2 regions of the Aeromicrobium sp. NPDC092404 genome follow, and region 2 is predicted to be linked to the other one. Evidence: predicted binding sites of a transcription regulator. Region 2 holds the regulator's gene; the other holds the start of a gene.
What was found. Region 2 encodes HrcA, which represses chaperone genes, less so after heat shock. Its sites were predicted from a motif close to TTGGCACTCGNNNNNNNCGAGTGCCAA; they were not measured.
Positions count from the first base shown of each region.

Region 1: groES (co-chaperone GroES) is a predicted target of HrcA. The motif match lies at 1,800-1,826, and genes of this name have one in related genera.

Region 1 is NZ_JBFBFI010000001.1:1,906,193-1,915,828, forward strand. Features, by position in the region: gene groL (chaperonin GroEL) at 1-1,307, opposite strand, end outside; gene groES (co-chaperone GroES) at 1,394-1,687, opposite strand; gene AB0N22_RS09600 (class I SAM-dependent methyltransferase) at 2,147-3,301, shown strand; gene AB0N22_RS09605 (5-oxoprolinase subunit PxpA) at 3,384-4,100, shown strand; gene AB0N22_RS09610 (allophanate hydrolase subunit 1) at 4,097-4,678, shown strand; gene AB0N22_RS09615 (biotin-dependent carboxyltransferase family protein) at 4,675-5,538, shown strand; gene AB0N22_RS09620 (glycoside hydrolase family 3 N-terminal domain-containing protein) at 5,525-7,189, opposite strand; gene tsaD (tRNA (adenosine(37)-N6)-threonylcarbamoyltransferase complex transferase subunit TsaD) at 7,190-8,233, opposite strand; gene AB0N22_RS09630 (DinB family protein) at 8,261-8,773, shown strand; gene AB0N22_RS09635 (lysophospholipid acyltransferase family protein) at 8,847-9,608, opposite strand.
Region 2 is NZ_JBFBFI010000001.1:407,749-417,384, forward strand. Features, by position in the region: gene AB0N22_RS02075 (MOSC domain-containing protein) at 1-174, shown strand, start outside; gene AB0N22_RS02080 (AMP-dependent synthetase/ligase) at 242-2,077, shown strand; gene hemW (radical SAM family heme chaperone HemW) at 2,111-3,271, shown strand; gene AB0N22_RS02090 (CHAP domain-containing protein) at 3,378-4,478, shown strand; gene AB0N22_RS02095 (CHAP domain-containing protein) at 4,535-5,377, shown strand; gene AB0N22_RS02100 (DUF3097 domain-containing protein) at 5,367-6,206, opposite strand; gene AB0N22_RS02105 (hypothetical protein) at 6,199-6,642, opposite strand; gene hrcA (heat-inducible transcriptional repressor HrcA) at 6,702-7,718, shown strand; gene dnaJ (molecular chaperone DnaJ) at 7,748-8,896, shown strand; gene AB0N22_RS02120 (histidine triad nucleotide-binding protein) at 8,893-9,237, shown strand; gene AB0N22_RS02125 (PhoH family protein) at 9,317-9,636, shown strand, end outside.

The DNA.
Region 1 (9,636 bases), 1.5 Mb from region 2:
ACTGCCTCGTCACCGGTCAGGCCGAGGTTGCCCTCGAGGACCGAGACGGCGTGGACGAGAGCGGAGCCGCCACCGGCGACGATGCCCTCCTCGATCGCCGCGCGGGTCGCCGAGACGGCGTCCTCGATGCGGTGCTTCTTCTCCTTGAGCTCGACCTCGGTGGCCGCGCCGACCTTGATGACGCAGACGCCGCCGGCGAGCTTCGCGAGGCGCTCCTGGAGCTTCTCGCGGTCCCAGTCGGAGTCGGTGTTCTCGATCTCGGCCTTGATCTGGCTGACCCGGCCGTCGACCTCGGCCGCGTCGCCGCCGCCGTCGATGATCGTCGTGTCGTCCTTGGTGATGACGACGCGGCGAGCCGTGCCGAGGACCTCGAGCCCGATCTGGTCGAGCTTGAGGCCGACGTCGGGCGTCACGACCTGCGCGCCGGTGAGGGTCGCGATGTCCTGCAGCATGGCCTTGCGGCGGTCGCCAAAGGCGGGAGCCTTGACGGCTGCCGAGGTGAACGTGCCGCGGATCTTGTTGACGACGATCGTCGACAGCGCCTCGCCGTCGACGTCCTCGGCGATGATGAACAGCGGCTTGCCGGCCTGGACGACCTTCTCCAGGATGGGCAGGAGGTCGCTGACCGCGGAGATCTTGCCCTGGTTGACGAGGATGTAGGGATCGTCGAGGACGGTCTCCATGCGCTCGGTGTCGGTCACGAAGTAGGGCGACAGGTAGCCCTTGTCGAACTGCATGCCCTCGGTGAACTCGAGCTCGGTGCCCATCGTGTTGGACTCCTCGACCGTGATGACGCCGTCCTTGCCGACCTTGTCGAAGGCCTCGGCGATGAGCTGGCCGATGACGCCGTCGCGCGACGAGACGGTCGCGACGTCGGTCATGTCCTTGATGTCGTCGACATCGCGCGCGACCTCGTGCAGGCGGGCGACGACGGCCTCGACGGCCGCCTCGATGCCCTTCTTGAGGCCGACCGGGTTGGCACCGGCGGCGACGGCGCGCAGTCCCTCGTGGACCATGGCCTGGGCGAGGACGGTGGCGGTGGTCGTGCCGTCACCGGCGACGTCGTTGGTCTTGGTGGCGACTTCCTTGGCCAGCTGGGCGCCGAGGTTCTCGAACGGGTCGTCGAGCTCGACCTCCCGGGCGACGGTCACGCCGTCGTTGGTGATCGTGGGAGCGCCCCACTTCTTGTCGAGGACGACGTAGCGGCCCTTGGGGCCGAGGGTGACCTTGACGGTGTCGGCGAGCTTGTCGACGCCGCGCTCGAGCGAGCGGCGGGCGTTCTCGTCGAATTCGAGGATCTTGGGCATTGTCAGCTTCTTTCGAGATCTATGGGTGCGACGGAGGAGGGACGTGAGAGGCCCCGGCGCCCGCGGAGGGGCGCCGGGGCGTCAGATCACGAAACGACAGCGAGGACGTCGCGCGCGGACAGGATGAGGTACTCCTGGCCGTCGTACTTGACCTCGGTGCCGCCGTACTTGCTGAAGATGACCTTGTCGCCGACGGCGACGTCAAGAGGAACGCGGTTGCCGTTGTCGTCGACCCGGCCGGGTCCTACGGCGATGACGTTGCCCTCCTGGGGCTTCTCCTTGGCAGTGTCCGGGATGACCAGACCTGATGCAGTGGTCTGCTCGGCTTCGACAGCCTGGATGACCAGGCGATCCTCGAGCGGCTTGATGGTGACCGACACGTGTCGACCTCCCCTTTCAGGCGGTGGAACATGGACGCTGGTGGGCACGCCGTCGCGGGGGTCGTACTCACCGATGCTTGGCACTCTCATGGCGAGAGTGCCAATACGAAATCTAGCACTCGGGTCTAGTGAGTGCTAGCGGGCCCGCACTCGCTTCGCTTCGTGCTCGCTTCCGGACTTCGTCCGGGGCCCGCTCTCCTCGCTTCGCTCGTCGCTGTGGTCAGGATTGCGCAGAGCTCCGCCCGAGGCCGCTCTCCTCGCTTCGCTCGTCGCTGTGGTCTGGTGCTTGCAGAGCTCCGCCGGGGCCCGCTCTCGGGCTTCGCCCTCGCTATGGCCGGGTCTGCGCGCAGAGCTCCGCCCGAGGCCGCTCTCCTCGCTTCGCTCGTCGCTGTGGCCGGGTCTGCCCGCAGATCTCGTCCGGCGTGCTCTTCTCGCTTCGCTCGTCGCTAGGGTCGCCTCATGGACCTGGCCACCTTCGACCAGCTGCTGGCTCCCGCGGGCCAGCACCTGCTGGCCGAGGTGGCCGATCGAGCCGGTGTCGAGTCCGACCTGGCCCTGGGCACCCGGCTGCGCAAGACGTACGCTCCAGCCCTCGTCGCAGCTGCTGTGACGCAGAACCACCTCCGGGGCAAGGCGAGGAGCAAGTTCGGCGACGACGCCGAACGGATGTACTTCACCCACGACGCGCTCGAGCAGTCCACCCGCGGGTCCGTCGCCAGGCACCGTGCCGAGCGACTCGCGGCGACCGGCGCCGACGCCGTCGTGGATCTCGGCTGCGGCATCGGCGGCGACCTCGTCGCCCTGGCCCGCGCCGGCCTGAGGGTGCGGGGCGTCGAGCTCGACCCCGTGCGCGTCGCGATCGCCGCGGCCAACCTGCGAGCCCTCGGGCTGGAGGGCGACGTCGCCTGCGCCGACGTCCGCGACGTCGAGATCGCGGCCGACGAGGTCGCCTTCGTCGATCCTGCGCGTCGGGACGGCCGAGGGCGTACGTTCTCGACCGCCGACCTCCAACCGCCATGGGACTGGGTGCGGCAGCTGCTGGCCGGCCGGGCCGTCGCCAAGCTGATGCCGGGGCTCGCCCACGACGCGGTGCCGGCCGGCGTCGAGGCCGAGTGGGTCAGCGACGGCGGCAACCTCGTCGAGGCGTGCCTGTGGGGTGCGCCGTTCGCGACCGCGGTCCGGCGCGCGACCGTCCTGCCGTCCGGCGCGCAGCTGGTCTCGACCGGGGCACCCGTGGCGGTGGCCGACGTCGGAGCCCACCTCTACGAGCCGGACGACGCCGTCATCCGCTCGGGTCTCGTCAGCGAGCTCGCCGCGACGATCGGCGGCTGGCTCCCGGACCCGCACATCGCGTACGTCTCCTCGGACGCCGTCCACGCGACCCCGCTGGCCCGAGGGTTCCGGATCGTCGACGAGCTGCCGTTCCGCGAGAAGCCGCTCAGGGCCGCGCTGCAGGTCCGCCGTGTCGGGACGTTGACGGTCAAGAAGCGCGGCGTGGACGTCGTCCCCGAGGAGCTGGTCCGTCGGCTCAAGCTCAAGGGACCCAACACCGCGACGATGATCATGACGCGGGTCCTCGGCCAGGGCCGCGCCTTCCTCGTCGAGCGTCTCTAGCCCCCGAGTTTGGATTCCCGCGCATCGTCGCCGGCCACGGCGTGGTGCACCGGGATCTGAATCTCGGGCCTACCCTGAGGGCATGCGGATCGACCTCAACGCCGATCTCGGGGAGTCGTGGCCCCGGTGGGAGTCCGGCGAGGACCTCGCGCTCCTCGCCCTCGTGACGAGCGCCAACGTGTGCTGCGGCGCGTACGCCGGCGACGCCGACCTGATGCGTGCGACCTGCGAGGCGGCCGTCTCGAGGGGGACGTCCATCGGCGCACAGGTGGGCTATCCGGACCGCGACAACTTCGGCCGGCTCCACCTCGAGATGCCGCCCGACGAGCTCACCGGCGAGCTGCTGAGCCAGATCCTCCTGCTGGACGAGATCGCGCGATCCGTCGGCGGGACGGTCTCGTACGTCAAGCCGCACGGCGCGCTCTACAACGCCATCGTCGACGACGACGTCCAGGCGCAGGCCGTGGTCGACGCCCTGCAGGGTCTCGCCGCACCGCTGCCGCTGCTCGGGCTGCCCGGGTCGGTCTCGTTGTCGATCGCCGAGGCGTCCGGCATCCCGATCGTCCGTGAGGGCTTCGCCGATCGCGCGTACACCTCGGACGGCCGCCTCGTCCCGCGCGGCGAGCCCGGCGCGGTCATCGACGACCCGGTCGCGGTCGCGGCGCAGGCCGTCCGCCTGATGGACAGCGTCTCGTCGGTCTGCGTCCACAGCGACAGCCCCGGGGCGGTCGAGCTCGCCCGCGCCGTGCGCGTCGCCCTCGAGGCCGCCGGCGCCGAGCTGATGAGCGTCGGGCCGTGAACCTCAAGCCGTACGGCGACACGGCCCTGCTGCTCGACTGCGAGTCCCTCGACGAGGCGCAGCGGTGGTTCACCGCCCTGCACGACGAGGCCGAGGCGGTGCTGGGGGCCCGGAGCGTGCTGCTGCGCGGCGACCCGGCCGCGCTGCGCTCGCTCGTCGGCCGCAGCGCGCCGGCCGAGTCCTCCACCCGCCCCGAGGACGCGGGGATCGAGATCCCGGTCGCCTACGACGGGGATGACCTCGACGAGGTCGCCCGCTTGACCGGGCTGCGTCCTGCCGAGGTCGTCGAGGCACATGCCGCGACGCCGTGGACCGTCGCGTTCGGCGGCTTCGCCCCGGGGTTCTCCTACCTCGTGGGCGGGGACCCACGGCTCCGCGTGCCGCGACGGGACTCGCCGAGGAGTCGGGTGCCGGCCGGTGCCGTCGGGCTCGCCGGTGAGTTCAGCGGGGTCTACCCCCGCGAGTCGCCCGGTGGGTGGCAGCTCATCGGCCGCACCGACGTCACGATGTGGGACAGCACCCGCGAGCCACCGGCACTGCTGACCGCCGGCACGACCGTCACGTTCGTCGTCGCATGACGCTGGTCGTCGAGTCGCCGGGCCTGCTGGCGCTGGTCGAGGACAGCGGCCGGCCGGGACTCGGGCACGTCGGGGTGAGCGCTTCCGGCGCGTTCGACCGGGCCGCGCTGCGGCAGCTCAACCTCGTGCTCGGCAACGACCCGGCGGCCGCGGCCCTCGAGGTGCTCGGTGGCGGGCTGCTCCTGCGCGCCGCGTCATCCGTCATGATCGCGGTGACCGGTGGTGCGGGACCGATCACGGTGGACGGCGACCCTGCGGCGTACGGGCGCGCGATCCCGCTGCGCGCCGGCCAGCGCCTCGCGCTGGGAACCCCGACGGCGGGCCTGCGGGCGTACGTCGGCGTGGCCGGTGGGTTCGCGCCTCGCTCCGAGCTGGGCTCGCGCTCGACCGACACCCTGGCCGGCCTCGGACCGGCACCACTGCACGAGGGCGACCGCCTCGAGGTCGGTCCGGCGAGCCGTCCACCCGACCTCGAGGACGTCCCACCGATCGGGCGCACGGGTGAGCTGACGCTCGACGTGGTGCTGGGTCCACGGGACGACTGGTTCACCCCTGCCGCGGTGCGGCTGCTCCTCGAGTCACCGTGGCAGGTCAGCCCGGCGTCGAACCGGGTCGGCGTACGCCTGACCGGCCCTGTGCTCCAGCGGTCCCGCACCGGCGAGCTGCCGAGCGAGCCGTGCATCCGCGGCAGCATCCAGGTGTCGGCCGACGGCCAGCCGATCATCTTCGGCCCGGACCACCCGGTCACCGGTGGATACCCGGTCATCGCGGTCGTGCTCGACCGGCACACCGACCGGCTGGCGCAGGCCGGCCCGGGTCAGGTCGTGCGGTTCCGGCGCCGCGCGCTCAACAGGCCTTGACCTTCTTGAGGCCCGTGCCCTTGATCGGCAGGTCGCCCGGAGCCCGGCCCTCACCCATCAGGCGCTTCACGAGAGCCCGCATCGCGGGGACGCCGTCGCCGTAGAGCGCGATCTTGGTCGCTGCGGTGCTCTGCGCCAGTGCGTACGGAGTGTCGGTCGACACCACGATGTCGGCCACGGCTCCGCCGGTCCCCGGCCCGGTGAACGCGAGGGACGGACCCGAGCCGAGCGACAGGCCCTCGTCCTCGGCAGCGGCGCGGAAGCTCGCGACCGCCTTGCCGGGCCCTGTCGGGCGTACCGCCCGGACCTTCTGCACCGGGCAGGGCGCGGCGACGACCGTCAACGCCGCGGAGGACAGGGCCTCGGCCTCCTTGACGTGGCTGCCGGGCGCACCCGGCAACCGCTTCGACCCGTCGCTGTGCAGCAGGTAGGCGATCACCCGGGTGGCGGACTCGCGAGCCTGCCGCTCAGGGATCTCGCCCGACTCGAGTGCATCGAGGACGGCGTCGTACGCCTTGTCGTTGTCCGCGGGCATCAGCGCCAGGTCGCTGCCGGCCTTGAGCGCCTCGACCGCGGCATCGCCCCCGGGGTGGCGCGACATGATCGGACCCATGCCGAGCGAGTCGCTGACGATGAGGCCCTCGTGCCCGAGGTTGCGTCGCAGGCCCTTGGTCACGACCTTGCTCGAGAGCGAGGCCGGCACGCCCTTGTCGATCGCCGGGACCTCGAGGTGCCCCGTCATGATGCCCGGCGCCGACCGCTCGATCGCCGCCTCGAACGGCCTGAGGTCGTGGCGGCGCAGGCGATCACGGTCGCTGGCGAGGACCGGGAGGCCACGGTGGCTGTCCTCGTCGACGTTGTGCCCCGGGAAGTGCTTGACCGCCGAGATGATGCCGGCCTCGGAGTAGCCGTCGACCGCGGCGACGACGGCCCTGGCGACGATCTCCGGGTCAGCGCCGGCCGAGCGGCTGCCGATGATCGGGTCGGCCGGGCCGACCGTGATGTCCCCAGACGGCGCGAAGACCGTGTTGTAGCCGGCGGCCCGCAGCTCGGCGCCGGAGGCGCGAGCCGCCCCGGTCACGGCGCGCGCCCCGATGCGGGGGTCGCCCGCGATCGCGGAGCCGGCCGACATGAACGTCGGGAACGTGGTCAGGGGCTCGGCCAGCCGGGCCACCAGTCCGCCCTCCTGGTCGATCGGCACCATGACCGGCACGCCGCGCTCGTCACCGGCCTCGTGGAGCCGCCGGTTGAACGCCTTGACCTGGCTCAACGGGTCGTCCGTCGTCACGTCCAGGATCTGCGGGCTGGTCACCATGACTCCGGCGAAGTGCTTGTCGCGGACCAGCGCCAGCGACGCCTCCTCGGAGAGGCTGCGCGCGACGATCAGCTGCCCGGCCAGCTCGGCGAGGCTCAGGTCGTCGGCGAGAGCCTTCGCCTTCGCCGACTCGTCGGCGGTCGGTACCCATCCCGCGGGCTCGGGCGGCGCGGTCGGCGTGCGTGAGGGCTTCGGGGTCGGGGCGTCCGACGAAGCAGGGCTGGACCGGTCGCGGCTCACGGTCCAGCCGACGGCGGAGAGGCCGACCATGACCACGAGGACGACCGCAGCGATGCGGCGTCCCCGGACGGCTCGGTCGTGGCGTTGCTCCTCCACCTATGCAGCCACGACCTCGGTGACCGGCAGGCTGGAGTCAGCGGGCAGGTCGAGCGGTGACGGCGGAAGTCCACGGCGGACGACCTCGGCGCCCAGCGCGGCGACCATGGCACCGTTGTCGGTGCACAGACCCATGCGGGGGACGCGGATCCGGATGCCCGCCGCGGCGGCGCGCTCCTCGGCGAACTGGCGGAGCCGGCCGTTGGCGGCCACCCCTCCCCCGATGATCAGGGTCCTGACGTCGTGGTCGAGGCAGGCGTCGATGGCCTTCTTGGTCAGGACGTCGCACACCGAGTCCTGGAACGACGCGGCGATGTCGGCGACCTCGAACGTACGGCCCATGCGGTCCTCGTGCTGCACGTGGCGGGCGACGGCGCTCTTGAGGCCGGAGAACGAGAAGTCGTAGCGGTGCTTGTCGAGGTCGCGGCCGGTCAGGGCCCGGGGGAACGCGATCGTCGACGGATCGCCGTCGCGAGCGACCCGGTCGATGTGCGGGCCGCCGGGGTAGGGCAGTCCGAGCAACCGGGCGACCTTGTCGAACGCCTCGCCCGCTGCGTCGTCGATCGTCTGACCGAGCAGGGTGATGCCGGTGACGATGTCGTCGACGAGCAGGATCTCGGTGTGCCCCCCGCTGACCAGCAGGGCGACGACGCGCTCGTCGAACCGGCCGTGCTCGAGCTGGTCGACCGCCACGTGCGCAGCGAGGTGGTTGACCCCGTAGAGCGGCTTGTCGTGGGCCAGGGCCAGCGCCTTGGCGGCCGCCACGCCGACCAGCAGCGCCCCGGTCAGCCCCGGTCCGCTCGTGACCGCGATCGCGTCGACGTCCTGCACGCGAACGCCCGACTCGGCGTACGCCTGCTCGAGCGTCGGCACCATGGCCTCGAGGTGGGCCCGGCTGGCGACCTCGGGGACGACGCCGCCGAAGCGTACGTGCTGCTCCATGCTCGACGAGAGCGCGTGCGCCAGCAGCTCCGTGCCTCGCACGATGCCGACGCCAGTCTCGTCGCAGGACGACTCGATGCCCAGCACCAACGGTTCGGTCACGCCATCCATTGTGACAGGCTCGGAGCCATGACGAGATCTGACGACCCGGGACCCGACGGACCGTGGGACGAGCGCACGCTGCTCCTCACGATGCTGCGCTACGTCCAGGAGACCGCGGTGTTCAAGGTGCAGGGGCTCGATGAGGACAAGGCGCGGCACGCGCCGATCGAGACGTCTCCGCTGACGACCCCGGCGGCGCTGCTCAACCACCTGCGCTGGGTCGAGCGGTCATGGGTCAACGCCGACCTGTTCGGTGGGGAGGACGACGGGCCGTGGTCCGACGAGGACCCCGACGCCGAGCTGCGCGAAGGCCTCGAGCTGCCGCTGGACGACGTCATCCGGCTGTACGAGGAGGAGGCCGCACGCACCCGCGCGGCGTTCGAGTCCGTCGACCTCGACATGACGATGAAAGGTGAGCACCGGCGCAGCACGCCTCTGACCGCCCGCTGGATCCTGCTGCACCTGATCGAGGAGACCGCTCGCCACAACGGTCACCTCGACTTGCTGCGCGAGATGGCCGACGGCAGCGTCGGCGACTGACCTCCGCTGAGCGTGACGATTGGCAGGCGACACGCCGATGCGGGCCTGCAGATCGTCACGCTCAGCGGAGCTGTTACTCCGCCTGCTTGGCGGCGCGACGGGCCGCGCGGGCCTGGAGCTCTTCCTCGTCCAGCTCCTTGGCCTGCTCCGGCGTCGGTGCGGTGCCGCCGTGACGGGCAGGCGCCCACCACTGGCCCTCCGGGCTGAGCGGGTAGTCGGCGATCGCCTTGTCCAGCAGCGCCGTCATGGCCTCGCGCAGCAGCGCCGTCTCGGCGACGGGGTCCTCGCCCGTGACCTCGAGCGGCTCGCCCACGTGCAGGCCGATGGTCTTCCCGCGCCCCGTGAGGTCCGACGGGTGGTCCTTGGTCTTGAGCAGCTGGGTCCCCCACGTCACCATCGGGATCAGCGGCACCCCGGCCTCGGCGGCCATGCGCACGGCGCCGGTCTTGAGCTCCTTGATCTCGAACGAGCGGCTGATCGTGGCCTCGGGGAAGATCCCGACGATCTCGCCGCTGCGGGCCAGCTCGACCGCCTCGTCGTATGACGCCAGGCCGTTCTCGCGGTCCACCGAGATGTGGTGCAGGGAGCGCATGATCGGCCCGGAGATCCGGTGGTCGAACGCTTCCTTCTTGGCCATGAAGCGCACGAGCCGCCCGCTCGGCTGGGCCGCGAGGCCGTCGAAGATGAAGTCGACGTAGCCGATGTGGTTGGCCGCCAAGATGGCGCCGCCGGTGCGCGGGATGTGCTCCGTGCCGGAGGTCTGGAACTTCATGCCGAGGGCCTTGAACAGCGTCTTGGCGGTCAGGATCACCGGAGGGTACGTGAAGTCGCGCATCGGGTCAGCCTAGTGGACACGTGTGCAC
Region 2 (9,636 bases):
GCCGGTGACCCGATCGAGGTCGTCGAGCGCCGCGATCACGACCTGACGGTCGCGTTGGTGTTCCGGGCCCTGACCACCGAGCGGCACCTCGTGCCACGCCTCGCCGAGGAGCCGCGGCTGGACGATTTCGTGGCTCGACGGCTGGGGACTGTGAGTTCTGCCACGGCCTCGTGACTCCTAGGTAAGTTAGGGTGATCCGCACCACATACCTGCCGTACGTCTGCGTCGAAGGAACCCATACATGCCCCCTCAGGTCGTCACCCCGGAACAGCTCGCCATCATCGAGGACCGCCCCGCCAGCGTGTCGGCGATGTTCTTCGATCGGGTCCACAAGAGCGCTGCCCGTGAGGCCTACCGCTACCCCGACGAGAACGAGAACTGGCAGTCGCTGACCTGGGCCGAGACGGGTGACCGGGTCACCAACCTCGCCGCCGGGCTCGTGTCGCTGGGCATCGAGGCCGAGCAGCGTGTGGCGATCGCCTCGGGCACCCGCATCGAGTGGATCCTGGCCGATCTCGCGGTCATGGCCGCGGGCGGTGCGACGACCACGGTCTACCCGACGACGATGGCCGACGACGTCGCCTACATCCTCGCCGACTCCGACAGCCGGGTCGTCTTCGCCGAGGACGACGAGCAGGTCGCCAAGCTCCGTCAGAAGCACTCCGAGCTGCCCTCGTTGTCGAAGGTGGTGGTGTTCGACGGAGAAGGCGACGGCGACTGGGTCATCACGTTCGAGGACCTCGAGAAGCTCGGTGCGGCCTACCTCGCCGACCACCCGACCGTGGTCGACGAGCGCGTCGCCGCGACCAACGGCGACTCGCTCGCCACCTTGATCTACACGTCCGGCACGACCGGCCGGCCCAAGGGCGTGCGGCTGAGCCACGACGGCTGGGTCTATGAAGGCACCGTCATGGTCGCCGCGGACATCCTCTCCGAGGACGACCTGCAGTTCCTGTGGCTGCCCATGGCCCACTCGTTCGGCAAGGTCCTGCTGTCCACGCAGCTGGCCATCGGCTTCGCAACCGCGATCGACGGCCGGGTCCCGCGGATCGTGGACAACCTGGCCATCGTCAAGCCGACCTTCATGGGTGCGGCTCCGCGCATCTTCGAGAAGGCGTACGGACGCATCGTCGGCATGACGGAGGCCGAGGGCGGCGCCAAGCTCAAGATCTTCCAGTGGGCCGAGAAGGTCGGCATCGCGCACTCGCGTGCCGTGCGCTCGGGCAAGCCCGTCTCGCCGATCCTCAAGGCGCAGTTCGCCGTCGCCGACAAGCTCGTGTTCTCCAAGGTGCGGGCTCGCTTCGGCGGCCGGGTGCGCTTCTTCATCTCCGGCGCCGCAGCGCTGTCGCCCGACATCGCCGAGTGGTTCCACGCCGCGGGCGTCCTGATCCTCGAGGGCTACGGACTCACCGAGAACTCCGCAGGCGCGTTCGTCAACCACCCCGACAACTTCAAGCTCGGCTCGGTCGGCACGGCATTCCCCGGCAGCGAGGCGCGGATCGCCGAGGACGGCGAGATCCTGATCAAGGGCCCGCACGTCATGCGCGGCTACCACAACCTGGACACCGAGAGCGCCTCCACGCTCACCAGCGACGGCTGGCTGCACACCGGTGACGAGGGGCGCATCGACGAGGACGGCTTCCTCTACATCACCGGTCGCAAGAAGGAGCTGTTCAAGACGTCGGGCGGCAAGTACGTCGCGCCGCCGCACATCGAGGGCATGTTCAAGGGCATCAGCTCCCTGACGAGCCAGATCGTGGTGCACGGCAACGAGCGCAACTTCTGCTCGGCCCTCATCACGCTTGACCCCGACGGCGTCGCCGAGTGGGCGGCGCACCACGGCATGAAGGACAAGCCGTACGCCGAGGTCGTCGCGTCGCCGGAGATGCACGACGTCATCCAGGGTCAGATCGACGAGCTCAACTCCAAGCTCAACCGCTGGGAGACGATCAAGAAGTTCGCCATCCTCGACCACGACCTCAGCGTCGAGAACGGCGAGATCACGCCGAGCATGAAGGTCAAGCGCAACGTCGTGGAAGCCAACAACAAGGAGATCCTCGACGCCTTCTACGCTTAGGCAGTGAGTCTTCCCGAGAGCCCGGTCGTCCAGCTGGACGACCGGGCTCTTGCTGCGCCGGCGGGGCGACCGCTCGGCGTCTACGTGCACGTGCCGTTCTGCTCGGTCCGGTGCGGCTACTGCGACTTCAACACGTACACCGCGGACGAGCTCGGGGAGGGCGCCACGCGGGCGTCGTACGCCGACACCGCGATCCTGGAGATCGAGCGGGCGGGCCGGCAGCTCACGCAGGCGCCCGCGGTCGAGACCGTGTTCTTCGGCGGCGGCACGCCGACCCAGCTGCCGTCGGCCGACCTGGTGCGGATCCTCGACGCGATCCGTCGCACCTTCGGACTGGTGGACGGCATCGAGGTGACGACCGAGGCCAACCCGGACAGCGTCACGCCGGAGTCGTTGGCCGTCCTGCGCGAGGGCGGGTTCACCCGGATCTCGTACGGCGTGCAGTCCGCCGTGCCCCACGTCCTGGCGACGCTCGAGCGCACGCACGACCCGGCCGGGGTGCCGCAGGCCGTCAGGTGGGCCCGAGAGGCCGGGTTCGAGCAGCTCAGCGTCGACCTGATCTACGGCACGCCGGGCGAGTCGGTGGACGACTGGCGGACGAGCCTCGACCAGGCGATCGCCCTGGAGCCCGACCACGTCAGCGCGTACGCCCTGATCGTCGAGGACGGCACGGCGTTCGCCCGCAAGGTACGCCGCGGGGAGGTCGTCCTGCCCGACGACGACGAGACCGCCGACAAGTACCTCCTGGCGGACGAGCAGCTCACCGCTGCAGGACTCGGCTGGTACGAGCTGTCCAACTGGGCGCGAGACGCGGCCGCCCAGTGCCGGCACAACGTCCTCTACTGGCGAAGCGACGACTGGATCGGCATCGGCCCCGGCGCGCACTCGCACGTCGCGGGCGAGCGGTGGTGGAACGTCAAGCACCCCGCGGCGTACGCCGGCAGGCTCATCGCCGGAGAGTCGCCCCGGCACGACGGCGAGACGATCGATGCCTCGACGGCCCACACGGAACGCGTGATGCTCGAGACCCGGTTGCGGGCCGGGCTCAGGCCCGAGCTACTGGGCCCGAGGGGTCGCGCAGCCGTCGCCGAGATCGTCGCCCGCGGGCTCGCGACGCGCGAGGACGGCCGGCTCGTGCTGACCCGGTCGGGACGCCTCCTCGCGGACGCCATCGTGCGGGAGCTCGTCGAATAGTTGTATTCGCCTCAAGTAACTCGGAGTTACTGCCTACGCTGCAGTCAGGGAGTGGGTCTATGGGAGTGGACCCAGGGAGCTTCGGGGGAGAAACGGCGAGGGAGCTATGCGCCACGCGCATGGGCCGGTGCGACTGCTGGGAGTGGTCGTCGCACTGATCACCACGATGTGGGCCGCACCGGCCCAGGCAGCCTTGACGGTGCTGTGCACCGGATTCACCGGGTGCCTCACGGTCGGGCGGACCGACAGCGGGTACGCGAACGTGTACCTGCAGTCGTTCTGGAGCATGAAGCCGGGCCACAACTGCACCAACTACGTCGCCTACCGGTTGACCCATGGCCGGCTCGTCGCGCGGCCTCCGGGCACGAACAGTGCGCTGACGTGGGGACCAGCCGCCAGACAGGCCGGGATCAGGGTCGACGACGTGCCTGCGGTCGGCGCCGTCGCGTGGTGGGACGCCGGCGTCTCGGGGGCGTCGGCGACCTCGGGCCACGTCGCCTACGTCGAGGCGGTCCTGCCGGGCGGGGTGCTGGTGTCGGAGGACAACCTCAGCGGCGACTTCCGCTGGCGGCTCATGACCCGGCTGGACGGCACGTGGCCCTCGGGCTTCATCCACTACCCCGAGTCCGACGGCTCGCCGGCGGGTGAGCTCACGGCTGTGGCCTCGCCGCAGGTCGGGAGGCTGGAGCTGTGGGGCTCGGCCATGGACCCGGACGCCGCCGGCGACAACCGGACCTACCTCGTCAGCCTCGGGGGGCCGCGCGGCACGGTCGGTGCCGAGGCCTTCACGTTCCAGAGCGAGTTCTTCCGGTTCCGTCGTCTCCACGACGTCAGCACGCGGGGGCCGACGACGGCATACCTGTACGCCCTGAACACCGCGGGAACGGCCGGCCGTGACGTGCTGCTCGGGCACCGCCCGGTGACGATCATGCGCTCGTCGACGACGCGTGCGTCGTTCGTCGACTCGACGATCACCCGCTCGCGGCACCCGAAGGTGCGCATCAGCCTGGCCCCGACGCAGGCGAGCGGCACGGTGGACGTCATGCGCGGGACGACGCGCCTCGCCCGGGTCACGATGGAGAGCGGGACGCGCAGGACCGTCACGCTGCCGCGCCAGCGCAAGGGCCGGTGGGCGATCAAGGTGCGCTACCACCGGACGACGTCGTTCGGAAGCAGCAGCAGGACCGTGTACCTGAGGGTCAGGTGAGACAGGTTTCCACATCGCGTTGCCCGCAAGCATTCCGACGCGTAGCTTCAGGAGTCATGCGCATCCGCCGTCTTGCCGTCGCTGCTGCCCTGGCGCTCGGCACCCTCGTGGGTGCAGCGCCGGCCCAGGCCACAGAGTTCCAGATCATCTGCAACGGCTGGGCCGACTGCGCCGACGCCAACCGCAGCACCTACGGCTACCAGTCGAGGTACACGTCGTCGTTCTGGAGCCAGAGCGGCGGACACAACTGCACGAACTACGTCGCCTGGCGCCTGACCCACAACGGGCGCGTGGCGGCCCGGGTGCCCGGCACGGGCAGCGCGACGACCTGGAAGCAGGCTGTCCTCGACCATCCCGGCTGGGGCGCCTCGTTCTCGACGACGCCGAAGCCGAGCACCATCGCGTGGTGGCCGGCCAACAGCGGCCTGGCCGGTCCGAAGGGTCACGTGGCGTACGTGCAGAAGGTCGAGACGATCGGCGGCAAGACCTACGTGACCGTCTCGGAGGACAACGAGGGTGGTGCGTTCCGCTGGGTCCGCGTGTCCGGCTCGAGGCTGCCGCACGGCTACCTCTCGTTCGCCCAGGCCAGCGGGACCGTCAAGGGCGAGATCGACCCGATCACCTCCCCGAGCTCGGGCAGGATCGACGTGTCCGGCTTCGTGACCGACCCCGACTCGTACGCGAGCGGCGTCAGGCTCAAGGCCGTGGTCCGCAACGGCGCGAAGCTGGTGACCTTCACCAGCTCGCGTTCGGCGAAGTTCGCCTTCACGGCGACGTGGTCGAGCTCGAGCATGCCGACCGGGCCCCGCACGGTCTACCTGTACGGCTCCAACGTCGCCGGGACCCGCGGCGCGAGCTCGGTCCTGCTGCACCAGCAGGTCGTGGACATCAAGCCGTAGGAGCCGTCACGAAGTCGATGAGCTCCTCGACGCGACCCAGGAAGGCGGGCTCTAAGTCTGCGTAGGAGTCGACCCGGCCCAGGATGTGCTTCCAGGCGCGGGCGATGTCGGCCTGGTCGCGGTGCGGCCAGCCCATCGCCTCGCAGATGCCGTGCTTCCAGTCGGTGCCGCGGGGAATCACCGGCCAGGCGGACATGCCGAGGCGGTCGGCCTTGACCGACTGCCAGACATCGACGTAGGGGTGCCCCACCACAAGGACGTGTGGCCGGCCGGAGACCTGCTGGGCGATGCGCGTCTCCTTGGACCCCGGCACGAGATGGTCGACCAGGACGCCGAGACGGCGCTCGGGTCCGGGGGAGAACTCGTCGACGACCGAGGCGAGGTCGTCGATGCCGCCGAGGTACTCCACCGCGACACCCTCGATCCGCAGGTCGTCGCCCCACACCTTCTCGACGAGCTCGGCGTCGTGCCGCCCCTCGACGTAGATGCGACTCGGCAGGGCCACGCGGGCCTTGGCACCGGCGACCGCTCGGGAGCCGGAGGCCGTACGGCCGGAGGTCGCCTTGGTCGCGGCCGACGGAGGCCTGAGGTCGACCGGCTTGCCGTCGAGGAGGAAGCCGGGACCGAACGGGAACGAGCGGCGGACGAGTCGCCGGTCCTCGAGGATCATCATGCCGAGATCCTTCTCGATGACCATGACCTCGCCGCAGAACCCGGTCGTGGCGTCCTCGACGACCATGCCGTGCTCGACGACGACCTCGACCGTGCGGCCCCGAGGCGGCTTGCGCCAGTCGCTCGACAGGACGTCGGTGCCGTATCGGTCAACCATGCAGTGCCCCCAGAAGTCGTTGGTGCAGCGTCTCGACGTCGTCCTTGGTGATGCCGGGCCCCAGGATCGTGACCTTGCCCTCCATCAGCCCCAGTGCGAGATCGATCGCCGCCGGCCAGCTCGGCTGGACGTCGGCCGGGAGGTCGCGGGCCCACAGGTCGCCGATGGCGACGTAGCGGATCGTCTCGTCGAGCCTGATCTCGGTGGCCGTCATGACGAGCTCGCCACCGGCCGGCCCGTCGCCCAGGTGTGCCACCTCGACGAACCAGCCGCCGCCGAGATCGGTGGCCCACACCGACGACATGTCACCGCCTTGGGACTCGTGGGCGATCGTCGTCCCGTCGTCGAGCGTGATCAGGCGAGGCGCGTATGTGAGGGATCGCTCAGTGCCTGTGACCGCGATCGTGCCGTCGTCATTCGTCTGGATTCCCCGCACATCGCTAGACTGGCACTTGACCAGGGAGAGTGCCAGTAGGCTCGCGGAGAGGGGATTGCATGTCTGACGACCGCCGTCTCGACGTGCTGCGCGCCATCGTCGAGGACTACGTCGCCACCCAGGAGCCGGTCGGCTCCCGGTCCCTGCTGGATCGGCACCAGCTGGGCGTGTCGCCGGCGACGATCCGCAACGACATGGCGGCCCTCGAGGACGAGGGCTACATCATGCAGCCCTACACGAGCGCCGGGCGCATCCCGACCGACAAGGGCTACCGGATGTTCGTCGACCGGCTCGCGACGGTCAAGGCGCTGTCCCCGGCTGAGCGACGGGCCATCGAGACGTTCCTGACCGGCGCCGTCGACGTCGACGACGTCGTGCAGCGCTCCGTCAGGGTGCTGGCGCAGCTGACCAACCAGGTCGCGATCGTGCAGTACCCGTCGCTGACCCGATCGACCGTCCGTCACATCGAGGTCGTCGCGCTGGAGGGGGCGCGCGTCCTGCTCGTGGTCATCACGAGCAGCGGGCGGGTCGAGCAGCGCATCATCGAGCTGGTCGAGACCCCGAGCGAGCAGCTCATCGGTGACATCCGCTCCCGCATCACCGGCGCCACGGTCGGCCAGCGACTTCCCGAAGCGTCGCTCCGGCTCGCCGAGATGATCGAGACGTTCGCACCCAACGACCGGCCGATCGTCACGTCGATCGTCACGACGCTGTCGCAGACCTTCACCAACGAGCGGTCCGACGAGCGCATCGCGGTCGGCGGCACGGCCAACCTGGCCCGCTTCGGCAACGACTTCGACACCGCGATCAAGCCCGTGCTGGAGGCGATCGAGGAGCAGGTCGTCCTCCTCAAGCTGCTGGGAGAGGCGACCAGTGGTTTGACGGTCCGCATCGGCAGCGAGACCGGCAACGAGAGCCTGTCGAGCACGGCTGTCGTCTCATCGGCGTACGGTCTGGACGACCAGGCGCTCGCGACCCTCGGCACCGTCGGGCCGACCCGCATGGACTATCCCGCAACGATGGCCGCCGTCGGCGCCGTCGCCCGTTACGTCGGCCGCATGCTGGCCGACAACTGAACCCCGTTGATCAAGGAAACCCACCACTGATGGCCCAGGACTACTACGCGACACTCGGCGTCGGACGCGACGCGGGCGCCGACGAGATCAAGAAGGCGTACCGCAAGCTCGCGCGCCAGCTGCACCCCGACGTCAACAGCGAGCCGGACGCCTCCGACCGCTTCAAGGAGGTCACGGTCGCCTACGAGGTGCTGTCCGACCCCCAGAAGCGCTCGACCTACGACCGCGGCGGCGATCCGCTCAGCGCCCACGGCAGCGGCGGCTTCGGCGGCCAGGGCTTCAACTTCGACGACATCATGGATGCGTTCTTCGGCCAGAACGCGAGCCGTGGTCCGCGGCCGCGGATGCAGCGCGGGCAGGATGCGCTCCTGCGGCTCAACGTCGACCTCGCCGAGGCGGCGTTCGGCGTGACCCACGAGATCAAGGTCGACACCGCGGTGACCTGCACGACGTGCGAGGGCAGCGGCGCCGCCAACGGGTCGCAGCCGGTCACCTGTCGCACCTGCCACGGTCACGGCGACGTCCAGCACGTCCAGCGCTCGCTGCTCGGCGACATCCGTACGTCCCGCCCGTGCCCCACGTGCCACGGGTTCGGCACGGTCATCCCCGAGCCGTGCCCCGAGTGCGCCGGTGAGGGGCGGGTCCGGTCACGCCGCTCGATCTCGGTGACGATCCCCGCCGGTGTCGACCAGGGGACGCGCATCCAGCTCTCCGGCGAGGGTGAGGTGGGGCCCGGTGGCGGTCCGGCCGGCGACCTCTACCTCGAGGTCAACGTGGCCCGCCACCCGGTGTTCCAGCGCAAGGGCGACCAGCTGTTCTGCCAGATCACGGTGCCCATGACGGCCGCTGCGCTCGGCACACACCTGGACCTGCCGACGCTCGAGGCGGATCTCCCGGAGCCGGCGGACGGCTCGACGACGGTCGAGCTCGACGTCGCACCCGGGACGCAGTCCGGCGACACGATCACGATCAAGGGACACGGCGTGCCGCGGCTGCGCGGCTCCGGCCGGGGCGATCTCAAGGTCCAGGTCGTCGTCGAGACCCCCACCCGGGTCGACGACGAGCAGCGCGACCTGCTCGTGCAGCTGGCCAAGCTGCGCGACGAGGAGCGCCCCGAGGCGCTCATCGGCAACAACCACAAGGGTGTGTTCGGCAAGATCAAGGACGCCTTCAAGTGAGCGGCGAGGACTGCATCTTCTGCAAGATCGTCAGCGGCGAGATTCCTGCCGAGATCGTGTCGACGACCGACCACACGGTGGCGTTCCGCGACCTCGACCCCCAGGCCCCGACCCACGTGCTGGTCATCCCCAAGCGGCACGAGCCTGACATCGGCAGTCTCGCCGCGGCCGACCCCGACGCGACGATCGCGCTCCTCGCCGAGGCCCGGCAGATCGCCACGAAGGAGGGCAACGGGTCCTACCGGTTGGTGTTCAACACCGGTGCGGACGCCCACCAGACGGTGTTCCACTGCCACGCGCACGTGCTCGCTGGTCGCGAGCTCGGCTGGCCGCCGGGCTGAGCCCGACCCCGATCGCCGACCAGGCCGCGAGGAACAGAATTGGCACGCTGTCACTGCGAATGCGTACGATTGAGACCACATGACTGAAGACACCACGCCTGCCCACACGTTCACGATTCCGTCGAGCGTCCCGGCAGTTGCCCTGCTCGGCCCCGCCGACGAGTTCCTCCGCCTCATCGAAGACTCCTTCGAGGCGCGCATCCACGCGCGCGGCAACACCATCACGGTGACGGGATCGCCCGCCGAGGCCGCCATGGTCGAGCGGTTGCTCGACGAGCTCGTGACGATCGTGCGCACGGGACAGAACCTCACGCGTGAGACGGTCGAGCGCAGCGTGTCGATGCTGCGCACCGAGACCGAGGAGAAGCCGGCCGAGGTCCTCAGCCTCAACATCCTGTC